Linked DNA regions of Jeotgalibacillus aurantiacus. The main gene of each other region encodes a partner of the protein of the gene in region 2 in a complex. Links are inferred from orthologs where the notes say so. Each region holds a gene or a part of one and is shown on either strand. Other genes may lie near its edges. The genes, in order: secY and secA.

Region 1 (9,032 bases), on a different replicon or contig from region 2:
ATTCAAACATTAGGATCACCTACAACTAGGCTTTTGTCAGGACTTCGTAACCCTCTTCAGTGATCGCAATCGTGTGTTCAAAGTGCGCACACATCTTACCATCGGTGGTTACGACTGTCCAGTTATCAGCAAGTGTCTTGACGTAGCGACTTCCTGCATTCACCATCGGTTCAATCGCTAGTACCATGCCGGGTTTCAGTCGGGGCCCTTTGTTCGGCGGACCATAATGAGGAATTTGCGGTGCCTCATGCAAGTCTTGCCCAACGCCATGCCCTACATACTCCCGTACGATTGAAAAACCGTTTTCTTCAACATACGTTTGAACAGCATGAGAGATGTTCGACAGGCGAACACCCGGTTTCGCTTCCTTCAAGCCCCGAAAGAGTGATTCCTCCGTTACTTCAAGCAGCTTCTGTGTCTCCGCTGGAATCGATCCAACCGGATAGGTCCAGGCGGAGTCGCCGTGATATCCCTTATACTTTGCGCCGATATCAATGCTGATGATGTCACCATCTTTCAGCTTGCGGCTTCCAGGGATGCCATGAACGAGTTCTTCATTAACTGAAGCACAGATACTTCCGCTGAAACCGTTGTACCCTTTAAAGGATGGAACTGCGTCATGCTGACGGATAAACCGGTCAGCAATCTCATCAAGTTCCTTCGTTGTGATTCCAGGCGCAATATACTTTTGCAGCTCCTGATGGGTTAACGCAACGATCTTGCCTGCTTCGCGCATGATCTCAATCTCGCGAGGAGTCTTGCAAACGATCATTAGCGAAGGCCCCCGAGCAATTCATCCACGTCGCTGAATACCTTATCGATATTCTGCTGGCCGTCGATGTCTTTCAGCACGCCTTTTGAACCGTAAAAGTCCAGAAGAGGCTGGGTTTGCTTCATATTAACATCTAAACGATTCTTAACAGTTTCCGGCTTGTCATCTTCACGCTGGTACAGTTCCCCACCGTCTTTATCACATTTACCTTCCACTGCAGGAGGGTTGAAGACTGTATGATACGTTGCCCCGCAGGTCTTACAGATCCAACGGCCGGTTAGACGCTTCATCAGCTCTTCTTTTTCCACCTTGATGTTTAGAACATAGTCGAGTTCCTTGCCAAGGTCTTTAAGTAATGCATCAAGCGCATCGGCTTGTGCCACTGTTCTCGGGAATCCATCTAACAGAAACCCTTCTTGGCAATCATCATTGCTTAATCGTTCACGAACAATTCCGATGGTTACTTCATCAGGAACCAGGTCACCCTGATCCATAAACGATTTCGCCTTCAATCCAAGCTCCGTACCGTTTTTAATTGCTGCACGGAACATATCCCCAGTCGAAATATGAGGGATGTTATATTTTTCAATAATACGTTCAGCCTGAGTCCCTTTACCGGCACCAGGTAAACCCATTAAAACAATATTCACAAGTAAGCCCCCTCATTTAAGATGGGCTTCAGGGTGTAGCACCCCAAAACCATGTGATTATCTCATGAATCCTTTATAGTTCCGCTTCACCAGCTGTGCTTCCAGCTGCTTCATTGTCTCAAGTGCTACCCCAACGATGATCAACAGGCTTGTTCCGCCAATTTGCACCGACTGTGGAAGACCAGCAAGATTAATGAAGAAAATCGGCAGGATCGAAATTACAGAAAGGAAAATCGCTCCTACGAAAGTCAAACGGTAAAGAACGCTCGTCAGGTAATCCTGAGTTGCACGTCCAGGACGGATACCTGGGATATAACCACCTTGTTTTTTAAGGTTTTCAGCCATATTCTCCGGATTCACCTGAATGAATGCGTAGAAATACGTGAAAGCAACGATCAGCGCAACGTAAATCGTCATACCGATTGGCTGCGTGTAATCAAATACATCCTGAATCGTTGTTGTAATGTTGTTTTGTCCAAAGAAAGTGACTAGCGTCTGTGGTGTAATAATGAAGGAAATCGCAAAGATTACCGGAATTACACCTGCTGCGTTTACTTTCAATGGAATGTGTGACGACTGTCCGCCAGTTGCCTGAGCGTTGTTGCCACCAACACGTTTTGCATATTGTACCGGAATTTTACGCAGTGCCTGCTGTACGAAGATTACTCCGACCGTAATCGCAATAACCGCAAGTAGTAGCAGTGCCAGAATGACGATGTTCAGGAACAATTGCTCCCCCGCACCTTCAATCTGCTGTGCGTAAAGCTGGTTAACGCCATTAGGAATAGCGGCCACGATACCTGCAAAGATGATAATGGAAATACCATTTCCAACACCTTTAGCTGTGATCTGCTCTCCTAACCACATTAAAAAAGCTGTCCCGGCTGTAAGTACGACTGCAATCAGCATGTACGTTGTCACCGATGTATCCGGAATCAATGTTCCACCATACATACGGTTAAAGCCGTAAGACATTCCGATTGCCTGGATGAATGCCAGTACAATCGTGAAGTAACGTGTAAACTGAGCCAGCTTACGACGTCCAACATCTCCCTGTTTAGACCACTCAGCAAACTTCGGAACAACGTCCATTTGCAAAAGCTGTACAATGATGGAGGCCGTGATATACGGCATGATTCCCATTGCCAGGATCGAGAAGTTGATTAAAGCTCCGCCCCCGAACGTATTCATAAATCCGATCAGGCCGGACATCTGGTCCTGTGCCTGAAGAACTTGTGCATCTACGCCAGGAACCGGAATGAATGTTCCGATCCGAAAGACCACCAACATTAAAAGAGTGAAGATAATTTTGTTTCTTATTTCACCCACGCGCATAAAATTGGAGATTGTCCGAAACATTAAACCACCTCAGTTGTTCCGCCGGCAGCTTCGATTGCTTCTTTAGCAGCAGAAGAGAATTTGTGAGCTTTAACAGTCAGTTTCTTCTCTACAGTACCTTTTGCAAGAACCTTGATTCCTGCACGCTCTTTGCTTACTACACCAGTTTCGATTAGAAGCTCAGGTGTTACTTCTGTTCCTTCGTCGAAACGGTTTAGTGCATCAAGATTAATAACCGCATATTCTTTACGGTGGATGTTTGTGAATCCACGCTTAGGAAGACGGCGTGCTAATGGGTTCTGACCACCCTCAAAGCCTGGGCGTACTCCGCCGCCTGAACGGGCGTTTTGACCTTTATGACCTTTACCAGCAGTCTTACCATTACCAGAACCGATACCGCGACCAACGCGATTGCGCTCTCTGCGGGATCCTTCTGCAGGTTTTAACTCATGAAGTTTCATAGTGGCACCTCCTTGTTGTAAACGTTGAATTAGATTTCTTTAACTGATACCAGGTGAGACACTTTATTGATCATTCCGCGGATTGCAGGGTTATCCTGCTGTTCAACAGTCTGGTTAGTCTTACGAAGACCAAGAGCCTGTACTGTTGCACGCTGATCTTTATTGCGTCCGATCACGCTGCGAGTGAGGGTAATTGCTAGTTTGTTTGCCATCACTTATCCCTCCTTATCCTAACAGTTCTTCCACTGACTTACCGCGAAGCTTAGCTACATCTTCTGCACGCTTAAGCTGGTTAAGGCCGTCAATTGTGGCACGAACCATATTGATTGGTGTGTTAGATCCCAGTGATTTAGAAAGAATGTCGTGGACACCTGCAAGCTCAAGTACCGCACGAACCGGTCCACCGGCGATGATTCCTGTACCAGGAGATGCTGGTTTAATCAGGATTGAGCCAGCTCCGAAACGACCTGTAACAAGGTGAGGAGTTGTTCCTTCTACCATTGGTACTTCAATCAGATTTTTCTTCGCGTCTTCGATTGCTTTACGGATCGCATCAGGTACCTCTTGGGCTTTACCTGTACCGAAACCGACATGGCCATTCTTGTCTCCTACTACTACAAGAGCAGAGAAACGGAAGCGGCGGCCACCTTTAACAACCTTAGCGACACGGTTAATCGTAACTACGCGTTCTTCAAGTTCAAGTTTGTTTGGATCAATGCGACGCATCTGGATTGTCCCTCCTTTTTCTATTAAAATTCAAGTCCGTTTTCACGTGCAGCATCAGCAAGAGCTTTCACGCGGCCGTGGTAAAGATATCCTCCACGATCAAATACGACTGATTTCATTCCTTTTTCAGCTGCGCGTTTTGCGATTGCTTCGCCAACTTTTGTTGCAGCCTCGACGTTTCCGCCGCTTTCAAGACCAAGCTCTTTATCTTTTGTAGATGCGCTGGCAAGTGTTACGCCGTTTACATCATCGATAAGTTGAGCGTAGATATGCTTGTTAGAACGGTATACGTTTAGACGTGGACGCTGTTCAGTACCAGTGATTGTCGTACGAACACGTGCATGACGCTTCTTACGTACCGCATTCTTGTCAACTTTAGTAATCAATCAAGGTCACTCCTTTCATGCGCCTAAGCGGCATTATTTACCTGTTTTACCTTCTTTACGGCGAACACGTTCACCTTCATAACGGATTCCTTTACCTTTGTAAGGCTCTGGAGGACGTACGTCGCGGATGTTAGCAGCTAGTGCACCTACGCGCTCTTTGCTAGCACCTTTAACGATCACTTTTGTGTTTGAAGGAACTTCGATTTCGATTCCTTCTTCCGGTGTAATCTCAACTGGGTGAGAGTATCCTACGTTAAGAACAAGCTTGTTACCTTGTTTCTGTGCACGATATCCAACCCCGATAAGCTCAAGACCACGTTCGAAGCCTTTAGATACACCTTCGATCATGTTGTTAAGGATTGCACGAGTTGTACCGTGAATAGTACGGTGCTCTTTAGAGTCAGAAGGACGGACAACTGTTAATGTGCTGCCTTCCTGCTCGAATTTCATTTCTGAGTTGAAAGTGAATGTAAGTTCACCTTTAGGACCTTTTGCAGTAACTGTTGAACCGTCAAAAGTTAACGTTACGTCTGAAGGTACCTCGATTGGTTTTTTTCCTACGCGAGACATTTTGTTGCACCTCTCTTTCGATTAAAAAGTATTACCAAACGTATGCTAGAACTTCTCCGCCCACTTGCTTAGCACGAGCTTCTTTGTCCGTTACAACGCCAGTTGAAGTTGATACGATTGCGATTCCAAGACCGTTCAGTACGCGTGGAAGCTCATCAGCTTTCGCGTAAACACGTAGACCTGGCTTAGAGATACGCTTAAGGCCAGTGATAACACGCTCGTTATTCGCACCGTACTTAAGGAAGATGCGGATAATGCCCTGTTGGCTGTCCTCGATATATTCAACGTCACGGATGAAACCTTCACGCTTAAGGATTTCTGCGATTTCTTTCTTAATGTTAGAAGCAGGTACCTCTAGCTTCTCGTGACGCACTTGATTCGCATTACGGATGCGAGTCAAAAGATCTGCGATTGGATCTGTCATTGTCATATTAATTTACCTCCTTCCCAAAATCGGGTATTACCAGCTGGCTTTCTTAACGCCAGGAATTTGACCCTTGTATGCTAGTTCACGGAAACAAATACGGCAAAGCTTGAATTTACGCAGTACTGAGTGTGGACGTCCGCAACGTTCGCAACGTGTATACTCTTGTACTTTAAATTTTTGTTTGCGCTGTTGTTTCACAATCATTGATTTTTTAGCCACGTTTACGCCTCCCTTTTGTAGAGATTACTTTTGGAATGGCATACCGAATTGAGTTAGAAGCTCACGAGACTCTTCGTCTGTTTTAGCTGTCGTTACAATTACGATGTCCATACCACGAACTTTATTTACCTTGTCATAATCGATCTCTGGGAAGATAAGCTGCTCTTTAACACCAAGAGTGTAGTTTCCGCGTCCGTCGAAAGACTTTTTAGATACTCCGCGGAAGTCACGTACACGTGGAAGAGATACAGAGACTAGCTTGTCTAAGAATTCATACATACGCTCGCCGCGAAGTGTTACTTTCGCTCCGATTGGCATACCTTCACGAAGACGGAAACCTGCGATTGATTTCTTAGCTTTTGTTACTAGAGGCTTTTGACCAGTGATAGTCGCAAGCTCTTCAACTGCTGTATCTAATGATTTAGTGTTTTGAACTGCGTCACCAACACCCATGTTGATTACGATTTTGTCGATTTTCGGTACCTGCATAACAGAAGTGTAGTTGAACTTCTTCACTAGAGCAGGTGTGATTTCACTGTTGAACTTTTCTTTTAGGCGGTTCATTCTTGAGTACCTCCCCTCTTAACTATTTATCTAAAGATTCACCTGATTTTTTAGCAATACGAACTTTCTTGCCGTCCTCAACTTTGTAACCAACACGAGTTGGTTCGTTTGTTTTCGGATCGATCAGCATCACGTTTGATACGTGAATCGCTGCCTCCATGTTGGAGATTCCACCTTGTGGATTCAATTGTGATGGCTTTGAGTGCTTTTTAACGATGTTCACACCTTCAACCACAACACGGTCTTTTTTCGGAAGAGCTGCAAGTACAGTACCTGTCTTGCCTTTGTCTTTACCTGAAATGACCATTACTTTGTCGCCTTTTTTAACGTGCATCCTGTCGCACCTCCTTGATACGGTGGTTATTGATCAATTAAAGAACTTCTGGTGCTAGAGAAACGATCTTCATGAAGTTGTTGTCACGAAGCTCACGAGCAACCGGTCCAAAGATACGAGTTCCGCGTGGACCTTTGTCGTCACGGATGATGACACATGCGTTTTCGTCGAACTTGATGTACGTTCCATCGTTACGACGAACTCCGCTCTTTGTACGAACAATTACTGCTCTTACAACGTCACCTTTTTTAACAACGCCTCCTGGTGTTGCCTGTTTCACTGTGCAGACGATCACATCACCAATGTTTGCAGTCTTGCGGCCTGAACCACCAAGAACTTTAATGGTTAATACTTCACGTGCGCCAGAGTTGTCAGCTACTTTTAAACGGGATTCTTGTTGAATCATGTAGGTTACCTCCCTTCGGAATTAACATTTCCGAACAATGTATTAGATAATAACCGCTTCTTCTACGACTTCCACTAGACGGAAACGTTTTGTTGCTGAAAGCGGACGAGTTTCCATGATACGAACAATATCGCCAACCTTGGCTTGATTTTGTTCATCGTGAGCTTTGTACTTCTTAGAGTACTTTACTCGTTTGCCATAAAGTGAATGTTTCTTATACGTTTCTACCATTACAGTGACTGTTTTGTCCATTTTGTCAGAAACAACACGGCCGGTATAAACTTTACGCTGGTTGCGTTCACTCATGCTGCAAACCTCCTCTCAGTTATCAGTTGTTAGCGCCAATTTCTCTTTCACGAATCACGGTTTTCATGCGAGCAATGGCTTTTCGTACTTCACGGATACGAGCTGTGTTTTCAAGCTGGCCAGTAGCTAGCTGAAAACGAAGGTTAAATAGCTCTTCCTTAAGTGATTTTACTTTTTGTTCAATTTCGGCAGTGGTTAGGTCACGAATTTCATTAGCTTTCATTTGATTCACCACCAATTTCTTCTCGTTTTACAAACTTACACTTAACCGGAAGTTTGTGTGATGCAAGACGAAGAGCTTCACGAGCAACCTCTTCAGATACTCCAGCGATTTCAAACATAATCTTACCCGGCTTTACAACTGCAACCCATCCTTCAGGTGCCCCTTTACCAGAACCCATTCGGACTTCAAGAGGTTTCTTCGTGTAAGGCTTGTGTGGGAAGATTTTAATCCATACTTTACCGCCACGTTTCATGTAACGTGTCATCGCGATACGTGCAGATTCGATCTGGCGGTTTGTGATCCAGCTCGCTTCTAAAGCTTGAAGGCCGTATTCACCGAAGTTTACTTCAGTACCGCCTTTCGCTTGTCCGCGCATTTTTCCGCGGTGTACACGACGATATTTAACGCGTTTAGGTAATAACATGATTAGTTTCCTCCTTCCTCGGATTTCTTCTTGTTTCTGGTAGGAAGAACTTCTCCACGGTAGATCCATACTTTAACTCCGAGCTTACCATACGTAGTATCCGCTTCAACGTGAGCGTAGTCGATGTCAGCACGAAGAGTATGAAGTGGAACAGTACCTTCACTGTAATGTTCAGCACGTGCGATGTCTGCTCCGCCAAGACGACCAGAAACCTGAGTTTTGATCCCTTTAGCGCCAGCACGCATTGTGCGTTGGATCGCTTGCTTTTGTGCACGACGGAAAGATACACGGTTTTCCAGTTGACGTGCAATGTTTTCACCTACAAGTTTAGCATCAAGGTCTGCGCGCTTGATTTCAACGATGTTGATGTGAACACGCTTGTTAGTGATTTTGTTAAGGTCTTTACGAAGTGCTTCGACTTCCGTTCCACCTTTACCAATAACCATACCTGGCTTTGCAGTGTGAATTGTAATGTTAATGCGGTTAGCCGCACGCTCGATTTCTACTTTAGAAACAGATGCTTCTTTCAAACGACCTTCGATGTAGTCACGTACTTTCAGGTCTTCATGAAGTAAGTCTGCATAGTCTTTGCCTGCGAACCATTTTGATTCCCAGTCACGAATGACTCCGATACGTAGTCCAATTGGATGTACTTTTTGACCCACGCATTATCCCTCCTTTTTTTCAGATACCACGATTGTAATGTGGCTAGTACGTTTGTTAATGGCACTTGCACGACCTTGTGCACGAGGACGGAAACGTTTAAGTGTTGGTCCCTCATTCACGTATGCTTCAGAAATCACAAGGTTGTTGATGTCCATGTCGTAATTATGCTCAGCGTTCGCTACAGCAGATTTTAATACTTTCTCGATTACTGGTGATGCAGAGCGTGGTGTGTGGTTTAAGATAGCCACCGCTTCGCCAACCTGCTTACCGCGGATTAAATCTGCTACTAGGCGTACTTTACGAGGAGCAATACGAACTGTTCTCGCAACAGCTTTAGCTTGCATTAGGATAGCCTCCTCTCAATTAGCGTCTTGTTTTCTTATCATCACTTGCGTGACCTTTGTACGTACGGCTTGGTGCGAATTCACCAAGTTTGTGACCAACCATATCTTCAGTCACGTAAACCGGTACGTGCTTACGTCCATCGTATACAGCGATTGTATGACCGATGAAGTTAGGGAAGATTGTAGAACGGCGAGACCAAGTTTTGATAACCTGCT
Region 2 (15,991 bases):
GGAATACGGTGTTTGCGAAGCGTGGGATGGTGGCGACGTCTCAGCCGCTTGCTGCTCAGGCGGGGCTTGAGATTTTGCAGAAGGGTGGCAATGCGATTGATGCGGCGATTGCGACGGCTGCTGCGTTGACGGTTGTGGAGCCGACGTCTAATGGGATTGGCGGGGATGCGTTTGCCCTGGTCTGGACGAAAGGGAAGCTGCATGGTTTAAATGCCAGTGGACCGGCGCCGCAGTCGATTTCCATTGAAAAACTGAAGGAAAAAGGGCATGATAAAATGCCGGTGTTTGGTGTGGAGCCTGTAACGGTTCCGGGCGTTCCGGCCGCTTGGGCTGAGCTTTCTGACAAGCATGGAAAGCTTCCATTTGAGGAGCTGTTACAGCCGGCGATTCGTTTAGCTGAAGAGGGGTATCCGGTTTCACCGATCCTCGGGAAGTACTGGAAGCTTGCAGCGAAGAAGTTTCAGGAGATTTTTAAGGGTGATGTGTATAAGCCTTGGTTTGATACGTTTACACCGGATGGTAAGATTCCTGAAATCGGTGAGATGTTCACGTCAAAAGGTCATGCGGATACGTTAAAGGAAATTGCTGCAACGAAGGCTGAGAGCTTTTACCGCGGGGCACTTGCTGAAAAAATTGATACATATATGAAGGAGCATGGCGGCTATTTAGCGAAAGAGGATCTGGCGGATTTTGCACCTGAATGGGTGGAGCCGGTTTCTGCAAATTACCGCGGTTATGATGTGTGGGAAATTCCGCCGAACGGTCAGGGAATGATTGCTCTGATGGCGCTCAATATTGCGAAGGGCTTTGAGTTTAATGAATTTCAGAGCGCGGACAGCTATCATAAGCAGATTGAAGCGATGAAGCTTGCGTTTACAGATGGAAAAGCGTTTATTACTGAGCCTGAGGATATGCCGATTTCAACAGAGGAGCTGCTGTCTGACGGGTACGCTGAGAAACGCCGCGCGCAGATTGGTGAAGAGGCTTTGAATCCTGAGCCGATGGCGCTTCCTAAAGGTGGCACGGTTTATTTAGCGGCGGCTGATGATGAGGGGAATATGATTTCCTATATTCAGAGTAATTATATGGGCTTTGGATCGGGTGTGGTGATTCCGGGTACGGGAATTGCGCTGCAGAACCGCGGGCATGATTTCAGCCTGGACCCTGAGCATCCGAATGCCTTGAAGCCTGGTAAGCGGACGTATCATACGATTATTCCGGGCTTTTTAACGAAGGATGGAGAGCCGGTTGGACCGTTTGGCGTGATGGGTGGATATATGCAGCCTCAGGGACATTTTCAGGTGGCGGTCAATACGATTGATTTTCATTTAAATCCACAGGCGGCACTTGATGCGCCGAGATGGCAGTGGATCAATGGAAAAACGGTTCACGTTGAGCCGCATTTTCCAAATCATTTAGCGCAGGCACTTGTGCGCAAGGGACATACGATTCAGGTAACGACAGACGGCGGATCGTTTGGCCGCGGTCAGATTATCTGGCGTGACCCAAAAACAGGTGTGCTTCGCGGGGGAACGGAATCCCGTACAGATGGACATATTGCAGCGTGGTGATGAAAAGTGAGTAAACAAAGTGGATTATTTATGGCGTTTTTCAGGGTAGGGATCTTTGGTTTCGGAGGAGGCCCTTCCTCGATTCCGCTCGTTCATAAGGAAGTTGTGGAGCAGTATAAATGGATGAGTGATGAAGAGTTTTCAGATGTACTCGCGCTCGGTAACGCAATGCCGGGGCCGATTGCAACGAAAATGGCAGGCTATATCGGGTATCGTGTAGGCGGCGTGGTCGGGATGATCAATGCAGTGCTGGCCACAACGATGCCTTCGGTCGTGGCGATGATTCTATTGCTGACCGTGTTAAATGCGTACCGGGACGTTGCCTGGGTAAACGGGATGGCTGCTGCGGTTGTACCGGTTGTCGGGGTGATGCTGGCCGTTTTGACGTGGGATTTTGTGAAGAAATCCAAAGGTGCGCTCGGCTGGGGCCTCGCGATTGTGATGATCGCGGGAAGCCTTGTGCTGCTTGAGGTGCTTGGCGTGCATCCGGCGATTGTGATTCTGGCGATTTTACTGTATGCCCTTCTTTTCGGTGGGAAGAGAGGTGCGAAGGCATGATTTACTGGGAAATCTTTTTAGCATTTTTTATTCCGGGAATATTAGGTTACGGCGGTGGTCCGGCTTCGATTCCGCTCGTTGAAAATGAAGTGGTGGACCGTTACGGCTGGATGACGACGCAGGAATTTTCAGAGGTGCTGGCACTCGGAAATTCACTGCCGGGTCCGATCGCAACGAAGATGGCAGGATATATCGGTTATGCGGAAGGCGGCATTTTGGGTGCAGGTGTTGCGCTGTTTGCAACCGTTGCGCCGTCACTCATTTTAATGGTCGTACTTTTAGGACTTATTATGAAATATAAAGACTCGCCACGCGTGAAAAAAATGTCTACGCTTGTGCGCCCGACCATTGCGGTGCTGCTGGGCGTGATGACGTGGGGGTTTTTCGCAGATGCGATTGAGGCGAGTGGCACGGTTCAGACGGTCGTGCTGGCTGTGATCAGCTTTGTGCTGCTGGAGCGTTTTAAAGTTCATCCGGCTTTTGTCATTGCCGGGGCGCTGGTTTATGGAGCGGTTTTCTTAGGGTAAACAAAAATAGTTTATGTTGAGGGAGTGTTGATGATGACGTATTCCATTGTTGCGTATGATCCGGTTGAAAAAGAATGGGGCGTGGCGACGCAGTCAAAGTTTCTGGCGGTTGGTGCAGTCGTTCCGCATGCGGTGGCAGGTGTTGGAGCGGTCGCGACCCAGTCGTATGCCAATACGTCGTATGGACCAGAGGCGATGACGTACATAATGGCTGGTAAAACGGCTGAGGAAACGATCAAGCTGCTGACGGATGAAGATGAAGACCGTGATTTCCGGCAGGTCGGGATCATTGATAATCAGGGGAATCCAGCAACATTTACAGGCTCAAGATGTTACGACTGGGCAGGCGGCGTTACGGGTAAGCATTATGCGGTACAGGGGAATATTCTCGTGGAAGGCACTGTGGAAGCGATGGCAAGAGCGTTTGAAAACGCGGAAGGAAGCCTGGCTGAGCGGATGCTTGCCTCTCTTGCAGCGGGTCAGGCAGCTGGAGGAGATTCACGCGGTCAGCAATCCGCCGCGCTTTTAGTTGTGAAGGATAAAGGCGGCTATGGCGGCTATAATGACCGTTACATTGATCTCCGTGTTGATGATCACGCCACACCGGTTGATGAACTGATCCGCATTTACCGCATGCACCAGCTTTATTTTGCGAAAGCGAAGAAAGAATTCGTGGCGAAAGTTGAGGGTGAAGTCGAGCGAAAACTTGAGCTGCAGCTAGCACGCCACGGCTACTTAAAAGATGGCATGTCCATCCATCAGGCGCTGCGCAACTACCTCCACACGGAAAACTTCGAAATGCGCGAGCAGGCAGAAGGCTACGTGGATATGGAAGTTGTGGAGTATATGGAGAGAAGTTAAAAGTGTGGCCGAATCCTTAATGGGGTTCGGTTTTCTTTTTGTTGTGTGGAAAGATATTAGGTGAGGTCCACACAATAAAGCTTGAGGTCCGCAAAATGATTGGGAAATTCTGTCTGATTAGAGCACATCTCCTCAAGCTACCTATACTACAGCGGGATATCACCGTTCTTAATCCAAGCGCAGCGTCCAGTGAAGCAAGTCTTGGGTAACAGTGGGTGCGCGGTATTGTTGTAAAGGGGCGTTTTTCTGTTGTAAGAGAGCGAGGATCTGTCGTAAGAGGTGAATCGGATGCGGAGTTTGTTGTTAGAGGAGGAAAGGCTGTCGCTAGGTGGGGAGTTTTTGTTGATAGGTTAGAGATCTCTGTTGATTTGTATGGAATTTTTGTTGATGGATATTTTGGAGAATTTTCCGTTAAAATAATTGAATAAATATGGAATTAATAATAAAATTGAATCAGTTCAGAAAGGAGATGTTGTATGCATTTTACAGAGCGAAATGAATCGTTAAAATATCAGGAATTACTCGCGCTGCGAAGGCGATTGCCGGAGCACCACCCCTCCCAACATGAGATTGTTAAAAGAATTATCCCTCATGAAGCAGGCCTGCATGGTGAACAATATTTTGACAAAATCACACAGCCGCTGCTAAATCCTCATTGTGTAAATCTACGAAATATCACCCTATTTGCTTTTTCAGAACCCATCCAAATTGACTCTCTATTTATTACGCCCAATTTTATATTAATCTGTGAAATTAAAAATATGGTAGGATCCCTGTTCTTTGACTATAAGGGAGGCGGTATGAGTCGTTCTATCAGCGGTGTTGAGGAGTTTTTTGCATGTCCGGTTACCCAGGTGGAGAGACATAAAGACGGACTCGAACAGCTGTTGTCAGAGATCGGTGTTCGCATACCAGTCATTGAACTGGTTGTTTATACGAATAGTAAGGTCAAGTTTACGGTAAAAGAAAATGAACTGTTTCTTTATCAAAAAATCATTCGTATTGAAAAGCTGAATCGAAAAATCCGGCAATTATATGAGATCTATCCAAATAAAAAGTTGAACATGAATGAATTGAATCATCTGAAAGGTCTTTTGTTGAGGAAAGCAGTGAAACCGACGAGAACACCACTACTGGAATCGCTATCCATTAGTGAAAAAGATATAAAAACAGGCGTTTTGTGCCTATCGTGTCATCAGCGGCTTTTGATGGTTCATGGTGGTTGGAAATGTATGACATGTTTTGAGGGGAATGGTGATGCTTTTCAACAATCGGTTATGGACTACTTTATTTTGTTAAAAGATTATGCAAATACGCGTGAACTTCAGCTGTTTTTGGATATGAAATCGATTCGGGATACAGGGGAGAGGATTAAGCCATTGAAGCTTACGAAGGTGGGCAATCAACGGCCGTCTATATTTCAGAGCCCACTTCACTTTGTGAAGAAAGGTTAAACAGGATATTTTAATGTTGATCGCACTAATTTGGATGGAGCCGCAAACCAGGTTCCCAAGTTTATTCCTGTGTCACACCAACAAAGCAATCTGTCGCTAGCTTGCAAGTTTCTGTTGTAAAGTCGGTTGTTTCTGTTGATCGGCTTCCACAAACAGGCTCAAACTGTCGCTAGGGTGAGTTTTTTTGTTGGAAGGAGTCGGCGGAATGTTGATGTTTAACTGGTTTCTGTCGATCGCAGGTGTTTTTTTGTCGTAAGACTAACCAGGGGCCCTTCGAATATGCCTGCGTCACACCAACAAATCAATCTGTCGCTAGCTTGCAAGTTTCTGTTGTAAAGCCGGTTGTTTCTGTTGATCGGCTTCCTCAAGCTGGTTCAAACTGTCGCTAGGGTGAGTTTTTTTGTTGGAAGGAGTCGGCGGAATGTTGATAGCTAACTGGTTTCTGTCGATCGCGGGTGATTTTCTGTCGTTAGACTAACCAGGGGTCCCTCGAATAAGCCTGCGACACACCAAAAAAGCAATCTGTCGTTAGCTTGCAAGTTTCTGTTGTAAAGTCGGTTGTTTCTGTTGATCGGCTTCCACAAACAGGTTCAAACTGTCGCTAGGTTGAGTTTTTTTGTTGGAAGGAGTCGGCGGAATGTTGATGTTTAACTGGTTTCTGTCGATCGCGGGTGATTTTCTGTCGTAAGGCAAATTTCACGCAATCTTCTTCCTTCTTTACCCACACCCATCCCCCCTTTTCTTGTATCCCTTCTTATGTAATGGTAAGATAAGTACGTGTATCCATATGTTTAATGATTGCAAAGCAGGGGAATAAAATGTTCCGCTGATTTTGATAAGGAAGGATGGCGCTGGCTGTCCGTTAAATAAAGGAGCGTTAACATGCTTGGAATTTTAAACAAGGTGTTTGATGGGAATAAGCGTGATGTGAAACGGTTTGAGAAGACGGCTGAGCAGGTTGAGACTGCAGCGGTTGAGATGGATAAGCTGACGGATGATCAGCTTCGTGCAAAAACGGAAGAGTTTAAAGCGCGTTATGAAAAAGGTGAATCGACTGATGATTTGATGGTTGAAGCATTTGCGGTCGTGAAGGTTGGAGCAAAACGTGTGCTCGGACTGGATCCTTACCGCGTGCAGATCATGGGTGCGGCTGCCCTTCATGAAGGGAATATTTCTGAGATGAAAACCGGGGAAGGTAAAACACTGACTTCTACCATGCCGGTTTATTTAAATGCACTGACTGGGAAAGGTGTTCATGTTGTCACAGTCAACGAATATCTTGCCAGCCGTGATGCTGAGGAAATGGGTCAGCTGTATCAGTTTCTTGGACTGACAGTTGGGTTAAACCTGAACAGTATGGATAAGGACCAGAAGCGCGAGGCGTATCTGGCTGATATCACATATAGTACGAATAATGAGCTTGGGTTTGACTATCTTCGTGATAACATGGTGCTTTATAAAGAGCAGCGCGTTCAGCGTCCGCTTCATTTTGCCGTGATCGATGAGGTTGACTCGATTTTAATTGATGAAGCGCGTACACCATTAATCATTTCGGGTCAGGCACAGAAAAATACGCAATTGTATATTCAGACAAACGCATTTGTTCGTAATCTTCGAATCGATGAGGATTATACGTATGATGAAAAAACGAAGGGTGTTCAGCTGACAGAGGATGGAATTACAAAGGCTGAGAAAGCGTTCCGTATTGATAACCTGTTTGACTATGCTCACGTAACCCTGAACCACCACATTAATCAGTCGCTAAAAGCGCATGCGTCGATGAAGGCTGACGTAGATTATGTCGTGGAGGAAGGCAAGGTTGTGATCGTTGACCAGTTTACGGGTCGTTTAATGAAGGGCCGCCGTTACAGTGACGGTCTTCATCAGGCGATTGAGGCGAAGGAAGGTCTTGAGATTCAAAATGAATCGATGACGATGGCTTCGATCACGTTCCAGAACTACTTCCGTATGTATGAAAAGCTGTCCGGTATGACGGGTACTGCGAAAACGGAAGAAGAGGAATTCCGCAACATTTACAATATGCGTGTTGTGGTAATCCCAACAAATCGGGAAATCGTTCGTGATGACAAAGCGGATCTTATTTATGCCTCCATCAAAGGGAAATATGCCGCTGCGGTTGAAGATATTGCTGCACGTCATGAAAAAGGCCAGCCGGTGCTGGTCGGAACAGTAGCAATTGAAACGTCTGAAATCATTGCTAATGAGCTGAAGAAAAAAGGCATTCCGCACAACGTCCTGAATGCGAAAAATCATGGTCGTGAGGCGGAGATTATTGCTGATGCCGGTAAACGTGGTGCTGTGACGATTGCTACAAACATGGCTGGTCGTGGTACAGACATCAAACTTGGTGATGGTGTAAAGGAAATTGGCGGGCTTGCGGTCATCGGTACCGAGCGTCATGAATCACGCCGTATCGATAATCAGCTTCGTGGACGTTCAGGCCGTCAGGGAGATCCCGGTGTAACGCAGTTCTATCTTTCGATGGAAGATGATCTGATGCGCCGATTCGGGTCGGACAACATGAAAAACATGATGACCCGTCTTGGTATGGATGATTCGCAGCCGATCCAGAGTAAGATGGTCACCCGTGCCGTTGAATCTGCACAAAAGCGTGTTGAGGGTAATAACTTTGATGCGCGTAAGCAGCTTCTTGAATATGATGATGTGCTTCGTCAGCAGCGTGAAGTCATTTACACAGATCGGAACGAAATTCTGGATTCAGACAGCCTGCGCGGCATCATTGAGAAAATGATTGAGTCTACGGTTCACGGTGCAGTCGATGCACATGCACCAATGGTTGAGGAGACAGCGAAATGGGATCTGACAGGTCTTGAGCACTTCATTTTCGCGAACCTTCTGCCGGAAGGTGAAATTAAGGCATCTGACCTTGAAGGAAAATCGAATGAGGACATGAAGTCGTTTATCATGGATAAGGTTATGGCGCGTTACGATGCACGTGAGGAAGAGCTTGGCGAAAGAATGCGCGAGTTCGAAAAAGTAGTGCTTCTGCGTTCTCTCGATACGAAATGGATTGATCATATTGATGCGATGGATCAGCTTCGTCAGGGAATCCACCTTCGTGCGTACGGTCAGATTAATCCGCTTCGTGAATACCAGAATGAAGGCTTCGCGATGTTTGAAGCGATGCAAGAGTCTGTAAACGAAGAAGTAACCAAGTATATTATGAAAGCGGAAATCCGCAGCAACCTTGAGCGTCAGGAAGTCGCAAAGGGTCAGGCGGTTAATCCTAAAGAAGAAGGCGCAACTAAGAAAAAGCCTGCACCGGTTCGCCGTGAAAATACAGTAGGACGGAACGATCCATGTCCATGCGGCAGCGGTAAGAAGTTTAAGAACTGTCACGGTGCCATTCAATAATTGATGATCAATAGAGTCCCGTACTTCATCAAGTACGGGACTTTCATGGGCACGCATTTAAAAATAGAAAATAAAGGTGGACTTTTGACATGGAATTATCAGATGTAAGAAACGAGCTCGAAAAAACAGCCAGCGTTTTGGCGGACTTCAGGGGGTCTCTTTGACTTAGAAAACAAAGAGGCACGACTGGCGGAAATTGATGAATTAATGGTGGAGCCTGATTTCTGGGATGACCAGCAAAAAGCACAGGGCATCATCAGTGAACAGAACGGCTTAAAAGATGTCGTAAATGGCTACCATAACCTCGTTGATACGCAGGAAAATCTTGAGTTAACGCTTGAACTGCTTCGTGAAGAGCCTGATGAGGATATGAAGGCAGAGCTTGTGACAGAGCTGAAGGAATTCAGACAGACGCTTGATGAGTTTGAGCTGCAGCTTCTGTTGAGTGAGCCTTATGATAAAAACAATGCCATCCTGGAGCTTCACCCGGGTGCAGGTGGAACAGAGTCTCAGGACTGGGGTTCTATGCTTTTGCGCATGTATCAGCGCTGGGGTGAAAAGCGTGGCTTCAAGGTGGAGACGCTTGACTATCTTCCGGGAGATGAAGCCGGTATTAAATCAGTTACGCTTTTATTTAAAGGGCATAACGCTTACGGTTATCTGAAGGCTGAGAAAGGTGTACACCGTCTCGTCCGGATTTCTCCGTTCGATTCATCAGGCCGTCGTCATACATCGTTTGTATCGTGTGACATTATGCCGGAATTTAATGATGAAATTGAAATCGAAATCCGCACAGAGGATCTGAAAGTCGATACGTACCGTGCAAGCGGCGCCGGCGGTCAGCACATCAATACAACCGATTCAGCGGTCCGGATCACGCACATTCCAACTGGTTCCGTTGTATCGTGTCAGTCTGAGCGTTCCCAGATTAAAAACCGGGATCAGGCGATGAAGATGCTGAAAGCTAAGCTTTACCAGTTGAAAATCGAAGAGCAGGAGCAAAAACTTGCTGATATTCGCGGCGAGCAAAAAGAAATCGGCTGGGGAAGCCAGATCCGCTCTTACGTTTTCCACCCATACTCCATGGTGAAGGATCACCGCACGAGTACCGAATCCGGAAACGTACAGGGCGTAATGGACGGCGATCTGGATCCGTTTATCAATGCTTATCTGCGTTCGAAGATTACGAATTAAATGATTTGATGAGAGAGCCCAATTTTGTTTGGGCTCTTTTGCTTGTTGGAGTGGCATAGAGTAAGGCATATTGCACTGGGAGATGTGAGCAGCGTTCAATTTGTTGAAAAGGTGGGCGTTTCTGTCGTAAGCGGTGATGTTTCTGTCGATCGGCCTGGGAGCGGAAGTGATAATGTTAAAAGAGCAGGCTGAATTGTCGTAAGGAGCTGAGAAGTTGTTGTAAGAGAGGATGTTTCTGTTGAAAGGAAGATGAATTTTGTTGATTGTGTTGTACTGTCGGTTAGTACGTTAGTTAGCGTCGCCTTTTTTTGAGAGTGGCTAATTAATTTGCTGGTGAGTTGTTGAACAGTTGAGTTTAATCTTTGTCGTAAGCGCCGGCGTTTCGGTCGTAAGCGGTGATGATTCTGTCAATCGGTTTCAGACCGAGAGCGATAATGTTTAAAGAGCAGGTTAAATTGTTGTAAGGAGCTTAAAAGTTGTCTTAAGCAGTTATGTTTCTGTTGTTAAGACGACCGTTTCTGTTGATGCACGTCACGCCCGCTCTCATCTCCGCCTCCGCCTCCATCGCTATCCCGCTCTCATCCCCGCCTCCGCCTCCATCGCTATCCCGCTTCCATCCTCTCCCCGGCTTCAGCACCGTCGCATTCCCATCCCGTGCCTCCAGCTACCACAATCCTTTACCACACTAACGCTCTATCCTGACAGCATTCACACGGGCCGGACTTCGTGCTATACTGCAAAACGTTGTCGAACGTGTGAAGAAAGGATGAACGATTGATGAAAAAACGGAATCGGAGAGTACCGAAAGCGTCTGGAAAATGGCCTGTCGTGCTCGATTTTGTGTATATTTTAATTGGGGCGTTTTTTGTTGCAGTGGCGTTTAACGTGTTTCTTTTGCCGAATAATGTGGCATCCGGCGGAGTGAGCGGGATCAGTACCATTTTAAATGGGTTGTTTGATTGGCGGCCGGCTTACGTTCAGTATGCATTTAATATTCCTTTATTTATTGCCGGGTTGATCTTTCTTGGTCTTCAGTTTGGCTTAAAAACGGCTGTAGGCACAGTGGTGCTTCCATTTTACGTGCTGCTGACTGAAAGCTGGGAGCCTTGGACGGAGGATCCGCTGCTCGGTGCATTGTTCGGCGGAATTGGCGTTGGGATAGGTTTAGGAATTGTATTTAGAGGTAAAGCATCTACAGGTGGAACAGACCTTGCCGCACAGATTATACATAAGTACAGCGGATTTGGTCTTGGGACGTGTGTTGCTTTTATTGACGGAATGATTGTGCTTGCAGCCGCACTCGTTTTTGACATTGAGGCGGGACTATATGCATTGATCGGCCTTTATGTAACGAGTAAAACGATTGATCTGGTACAAGTCGGGTTAAATCGTTCGAAAATGGTGCATATTATTACCAACCGTCAGGAAGAAATCAGTCAGGCTATTTTTGATGAAGTGGATCGGGGTGTAACAAAGCTGTCGGCGTATGGCGGCTATACAGATCACGAGCGTCCAATTTTAATGTGTGTCATTGATCAGACTGAATTTACAAGGTTGAAAAACGTAGTTAAAAAGATTGATCCGAAAGCATTTGTCATTGTAAATGATGCGTCCGAAGTCTTAGGTGAAGGTTTTAAAAGGGAATAGAATGTTATTTTGGAAAAAGAACCATTCACTTTCATTTATATAAAAGAAAGTGAATAATTGAAGAATGAGGTGAAGAAATGAAGAAATGGTGGTTAGCATTAGCTGCAGGGTCAGTCCTCGTCCTCGGTGCGTGTGGTGGTGGAGAGGAAGCGACCGATAGTGGATCAGGAGAAGAAGCATCTTCAGGTGAGCTGGATCCGCGCGAAATTTACGTTCAAAACTGTTCCGGCTGTCACGGTGATAATCTGGAAGGTGGTAGCGGCCCGAACCTGGAAGAAGTCGGATCACGCTACAGTTATGACGAAATTTTGGACATCATCCAAAATGGTAAAGGCCGTATGCCTGGCAATTTAATTGAAGGTGAAGAGGCAGAGGTTGTCGCACAATGGCTTTCTGAACAGCAATAAGGATGGAAAATAAAAGAGTCTTTTGCCTAAATTGGTAAAAGATTCTTTTTTTGTTGCAGTTAAGAAATATAAATGTAATATAAATATCGTTAACAAAAATTCTTAGAATGATATAATACTCTTGTGCCAAAAATTCGAGCTATTCCGTCCATGTTTGACAGATAGCTATTTATTCCTATAAATACAATGTTTTGGCGCTGTCGAATTGAATCTGCAGCCAGGCGAAGATCATCATAGAATGAAATACAGCGATAAGGTGAGTAATGATATGATCGAGATGAAAGAGGTTTACAAGAAATACCCGAACGGCATCATGGCTGCAAATGGGTTTGATGTTAAGATTCAACCCGGCGAATTTGTCTATGTTGTCGGACCGTCCGGAGCCGGTAAATCAACATTTATTAAAATGATGTACCGTGAAGAAAAACCGACGAAGGGTACCATTTCCGTTAATGGAATTGATATTGGCAGCTTAAAAAATAAGCGAGTGCCTTACTTAAGAAGAAACATCGGTGTGGTGTTTCAGGATTTTAAGCTTTTGAATAAGCTTACGGTTTATGAAAATGTCGCATTTGCCTTAGAAGTAATTGAGGAACAGCCAAAGGTAATCAAGGAGAAGGTTATGGAAGTCCTTTCTCTTGTTGGTTTGAAACATAAAGCCCGCATGATGCCCGATGAGCTTTCCGGAGGAGAACAGCAGCGAGTATCGATTGCAAGGTCCATCGTTAATACACCAAAAGTGGTGATTGCCGATGAGCCGACTGGAAATCTTGATCCGGAGACTTCATGGGAAATTATGAACCTGTTCGAAGAGATTAATTCGAGAGGTACAACGATAATAATGGCTACGCATAACCGCGAAATAGTCAACACGATCCGTCACAGAGTACTGGCCATCGAAAATGGTGTTATTGTACGTGATGAACAGCGGGGGGACTACGGTTATGAAAACTAGAACAATTTCAAGACACTTCAGAGAGAGCTTTAAGAGCCTCGCACGAAACGGCTGGATGACTTTCGCATCCATCAGTGCCGTTACCGTTACACTACTTTTAGTCGGTGTATTCACTGCGCTTATGTTAAATATGAACAAAGCAGCTGATGATATAGAAAATGATGTAGAGATGAATGTCTACGTTGAATTGGAAGCTGATGAAACAGCTATTGCTTCACTTGAACAGCAAATGGATGAATTATCCGGTGTCGAATCGATCACCTTTTCATCTAAGGAAGAAGAGCTTTCAAGTCTAGTAAGCAGCTTTGGTGAAGACATGGCATTGTTCGAACAAAACAATCCGCTCCGCGACAAATTTGTTGTCAAAGCAGTCGATCCGAGACAGACTGAGCGTCTGGCTACACAGATCGAAAATTTTGATAACACATACAGTGTCGAGTACGGAGAAGGGAAAATCGATCAGCTGTTCAGTGTCCTTGAAGTCAGCCGGAACGTCGGTGCCGTTTTAATCTTCGGTTTACTGTTTACCGCAATGTTCCTGATTTCAAACACCATTAAAATCACCATTATGGCTAGAAAGACGGAAATTGAGATTATGAAACTCGTTGGAGCCTCCAACTGGTTCGTCAGAATTCCATTTATTCTTGAGGGGATCTGGCTGGGTATCATCGGTTCCATTTTACCAATTACCGTTGTTACACTGCTTTATTACAACATTACGCAGTTTATGGAACCAAGACTGGAGAATTCATTTATCCAGCTGCTTGATTTCTCACCATTCATTTATCAAATTAACGCATTAATTCTTCTGATGGGCGTCGTAATCGGCGTATGGGGAAGCTTTATGTCCGTCAGAAAATTCCTGCGCGTTTAAAGATAGAAAAAAAGAGTATTAGATTCGAAGGGAGAACAGATTGTGAAAAAGTCATTCGTCAGTTTGTCATTAGCAACAGCGTTAGTTGTAAGCAGCGTTCCTGCTTTTTCAAATACAGCAAGTGCTGAGTCATTGGATAACTTAAAAGAAGAACGTTCAACGATCGAAAACCAGCGTGAAGAGATCAGCGGTGAAATTTCAACAACGAATTCACGTATCGAAGAAATCGTAGCGGAGCAGGAAACGGTAACAGCTCAAATTAAAGAGCTTGATGCTAAAATTGCCAGCACAACAGAACAAATTAACCAGGTTTCAGCAGAAATTGATGAGACAAATGCTCAAATCGCTCAATTACAAACTGAAATTGAAGAGCTTAAAAAGAAAATCGAAGAGCGTGACGCACTTCTACAGGAACGTGCACGTGCAATTCAGATTTCAGGCGGGTCAGTCAGCTATGTTGACGTACTGCTTGGCGCTGAAAGTTTCGGTGATTTCATCGACCGTTTCACAGCGGTTAACACACTAGTGGATGCAGATCGTAAAATCATGGAAGAACAGCGTAAAGATAAAGAAACACTTGAGCAAAAAGAAGCTGAAGTTCAGCAGCAATTAGCTGATCTTGAAGCACAAAAAGCGGATCTTGATAATCTGAAAGCAGATCTTGATGGTCAAAAAGCAGATAAAAATGACCTGATGGAAAGCCTTGAAGCAAAACAGGCTGAGCTTGAAGAAGAAAAGTCCAAGCTTGAAGAAAAAGACAGTGAGCTGAAAGAGCTTGCAGCAGATGTTGAAAACCGTATTGTAGCAGAGCAGGAACGCCTTGCAGAGCTTGCACGTCAGCGTGAACTTGAGCGCCAGGCAGAGCTTGAAGCACAGCGTAAAGCAGAAGCTGAAAGACAGGCTGCTGCAGCCAGCCAGACGTCAGGTGGCGGTTCTTCACAAACATCACAACCACCGGCGCAAACTGCACCAGTAACAGGTGACTGGGTACGCCCGGCATCTGGAAGAACAACATCAGAATTTGGTTACGACATTCTTAACGGACAGCCACGTTACCATTATGGTATTGACGTAGCTGCTCCAACTGGAACGCCAATCGTGGCAGCAGCTGGCGGTTATGTGATTGAAGCATCTACCGGTCATAACGGCGGTTATGGAAATATGATTATGATTGCTCACAACATTAATGGTCAGCAGTTTACAACTGTTTATGCACACTTAAGCAGTATTGCTGTATCAAACAATCAGTATGTTGAACCAGGTCAATACATTGGTGGCATGGGTAATACAGGTTTTTCATTCGGCTCGCACCTTCACTTTGAAATCCATGAAGGCGGCTGGAACGGAGCAAAATCAAACGCTGTAAACCCACGTAAATACATCGGATTCTAATACTCTTAAATGAACCGGGACTACTCTTTGAGTGGTTCCGGTTTTTTGTGTTTTTGGCTGAGGGACACTCGTATGGGGTATGGGGGCGTGGTGGCGCGGGATTCCATCACTGCGCAAACTTATTCAGGTTTTTGAAAAATTAATCCCTTCTTTCCAGAAATCGATTCCTTCGTTTTGAAAATTTAATTCCTTCACTACCTCAAGGAGCCTCACTAATTCCTTCTTTTGAGGTGACGGATTCCTTCATTAATCTCTGAAATCCCTTCTTTCCAGAAATTAATTCCATCACTAACCTCTGGAGAATAACACTCAGGTATACTTCCTCTACTCCGGCAGTCAATAATCTCTATTATTTTTCCACACGCCACTAAATTCTCTACCCGTCTTTTTCTCTCTTCCAAGGCATAGGATGACTAAAAAGGGGGACCGTTACGGTGAGAAAACGTGGACTGGCCTGGCTTTTGATGATGAGTCTTTGTTTTGTGATGTTTTTTATGGGTGTAGAAGATCGGACGGAGCCTGGATTTAAACAGTCGGAAAAAGCAGAAGCGGTGTCGGGATCCGAAACGTATGAAAAAGCACCAGATTTTCAACTTGAAATGATGAATGGTACGTGGATCTCCAGTGATACTCTCAAGGGTAAGCCGGTTATTTTAAATTTCTGGACGAGCTGGTGTCCGCCATGTGTGGAGGAGATGCCTGAGCTTGAGGCATTTTACCGGACAGAAGGGGAACGGGCTTCGATCATCGCAGTCAATTTAACGAAGGATGAATCGGGTGCAGATGCAGTGAAAAAATTTTTGGATGAGGAAGGGCTCTCACTTCCGGTAAGTCTTGACAGGGAGGGTGTCCTTCAGGAGACTTTCCGTATTTCGGTCATTCCAACAACGATTATATTGACACCGGACGGCCGGGTTTTTGAACGGATTCCCGGTCCGGTGGATCAGAAAAAGCTGACTGAAATCACTGACAGACTTCTATCCTCGTACAAGCCGTCATAGCCTAGGTGAGAAATGCAATTGAAAGGCGGGGGAAAAGTGAGGAAAGCGCTCATGATGATTATATGTGTAGCACTGGGTGCCGGTCTTTTTTTCGGAGTGGACCGGATGTGGCTGAAACGGGTACCTGAAACAACAGATGAGCAGGTCACGCTTT

What was found.
Region 1: the proteins of secA (region 2) and secY are in contact, whole or in part, in a crystal structure (PDB 3DIN), measured with the Thermotoga maritima proteins. The link is inferred for Jeotgalibacillus aurantiacus from one-to-one orthologs. Residues at the interface, in WP_004082002.1 of Thermotoga maritima: Glu261, Ala262, Arg263, Lys300, Ala301, Arg302, Thr303, Ile304, Ile305, Leu323, Tyr324, Asp325, Pro326, Val329, Ser330, Tyr333, Ile336, Lys340, Phe345, Val349, Glu363, Phe364, Tyr374, Ser375, Gly376, Gly377, Glu393, Ile395, Thr482, Ser483; in WP_004081795.1 of Thermotoga maritima: Glu108, Gly109, Glu110, Glu111, Ala236, Glu237, Arg238, Arg239, Ile240, Thr241, Ile242, Gln243, Tyr244, Ala245, Arg246, Arg247, Val248, Thr249, Gly250, Arg251, Arg252, Val253, Tyr254, Gly256, Ala257, Ser258, Thr259, Tyr260, Leu261, Pro262.

What each region holds. Positions count from the first base shown.
Region 1 is NZ_JACNMS010000008.1:28,254-37,285, forward strand. What follows is about bases 631-3,554. They hold secY (preprotein translocase subunit SecY), read right to left. Parts: upstream 2,782-3,554; coding sequence 1,480-2,781; downstream 631-1,479. Other genes in these bases: map (type I methionyl aminopeptidase), read right to left, coding at 631-772; H7968_RS16925 (adenylate kinase), read right to left, coding at 772-1,422; rplO (50S ribosomal protein L15), read right to left, coding at 2,781-3,221; rpmD (50S ribosomal protein L30), read right to left, coding at 3,251-3,433; rpsE (30S ribosomal protein S5), read right to left, coding at 3,447-3,554. In the rest of the region: more of map, read right to left, coding at 26-630; more of rpsE, read right to left, coding at 3,555-3,947; rplR (50S ribosomal protein L18), read right to left, coding at 3,971-4,333; rplF (50S ribosomal protein L6), read right to left, coding at 4,367-4,903; rpsH (30S ribosomal protein S8), read right to left, coding at 4,935-5,333; H7968_RS16965 (type Z 30S ribosomal protein S14), read right to left, coding at 5,364-5,549; rplE (50S ribosomal protein L5), read right to left, coding at 5,574-6,113; rplX (50S ribosomal protein L24), read right to left, coding at 6,136-6,447; rplN (50S ribosomal protein L14), read right to left, coding at 6,485-6,853; rpsQ (30S ribosomal protein S17), read right to left, coding at 6,896-7,159; rpmC (50S ribosomal protein L29), read right to left, coding at 7,182-7,382; rplP (50S ribosomal protein L16), read right to left, coding at 7,372-7,806; rpsC (30S ribosomal protein S3), read right to left, coding at 7,809-8,471; rplV (50S ribosomal protein L22), read right to left, coding at 8,475-8,816; rpsS (30S ribosomal protein S19), read right to left, coding at 8,836-9,032. UniProt on the Escherichia coli protein: The central subunit of the protein translocation channel SecYEG. Consists of two halves formed by TMs 1-5 and 6-10.
Region 2 is NZ_JACNMS010000001.1:48,274-64,264, reverse strand. Bases 5,487-8,610 are described here. They hold secA (preprotein translocase subunit SecA), read left to right. Parts: upstream 5,487-5,853; coding sequence 5,854-8,367; downstream 8,368-8,610. Outside these bases: ggt (gamma-glutamyltransferase), read left to right, coding at 1-1,571; H7968_RS00340 (chromate transporter), read left to right, coding at 1,602-2,129; H7968_RS00335 (chromate transporter), read left to right, coding at 2,126-2,656; H7968_RS00330 (DUF1028 domain-containing protein), read left to right, coding at 2,690-3,517; H7968_RS00325 (hypothetical protein), read left to right, coding at 3,733-3,945; H7968_RS00320 (nuclease-related domain-containing protein), read left to right, coding at 3,994-4,971; H7968_RS00305 (YitT family protein), read left to right, coding at 10,339-11,208; cccB (cytochrome c551), read left to right, coding at 11,286-11,615; cell division ATP-binding protein FtsE, read left to right, coding at 11,884-12,570; permease-like cell division protein FtsX, read left to right, coding at 12,560-13,444; H7968_RS00285 (murein hydrolase activator EnvC family protein), read left to right, coding at 13,487-14,836; H7968_RS00280 (TlpA family protein disulfide reductase), read left to right, coding at 15,271-15,837; H7968_RS00275 (S41 family peptidase), read left to right, coding at 15,889-15,991. UniProt on the Escherichia coli protein: Required for protein export, interacts with the SecYEG preprotein conducting channel.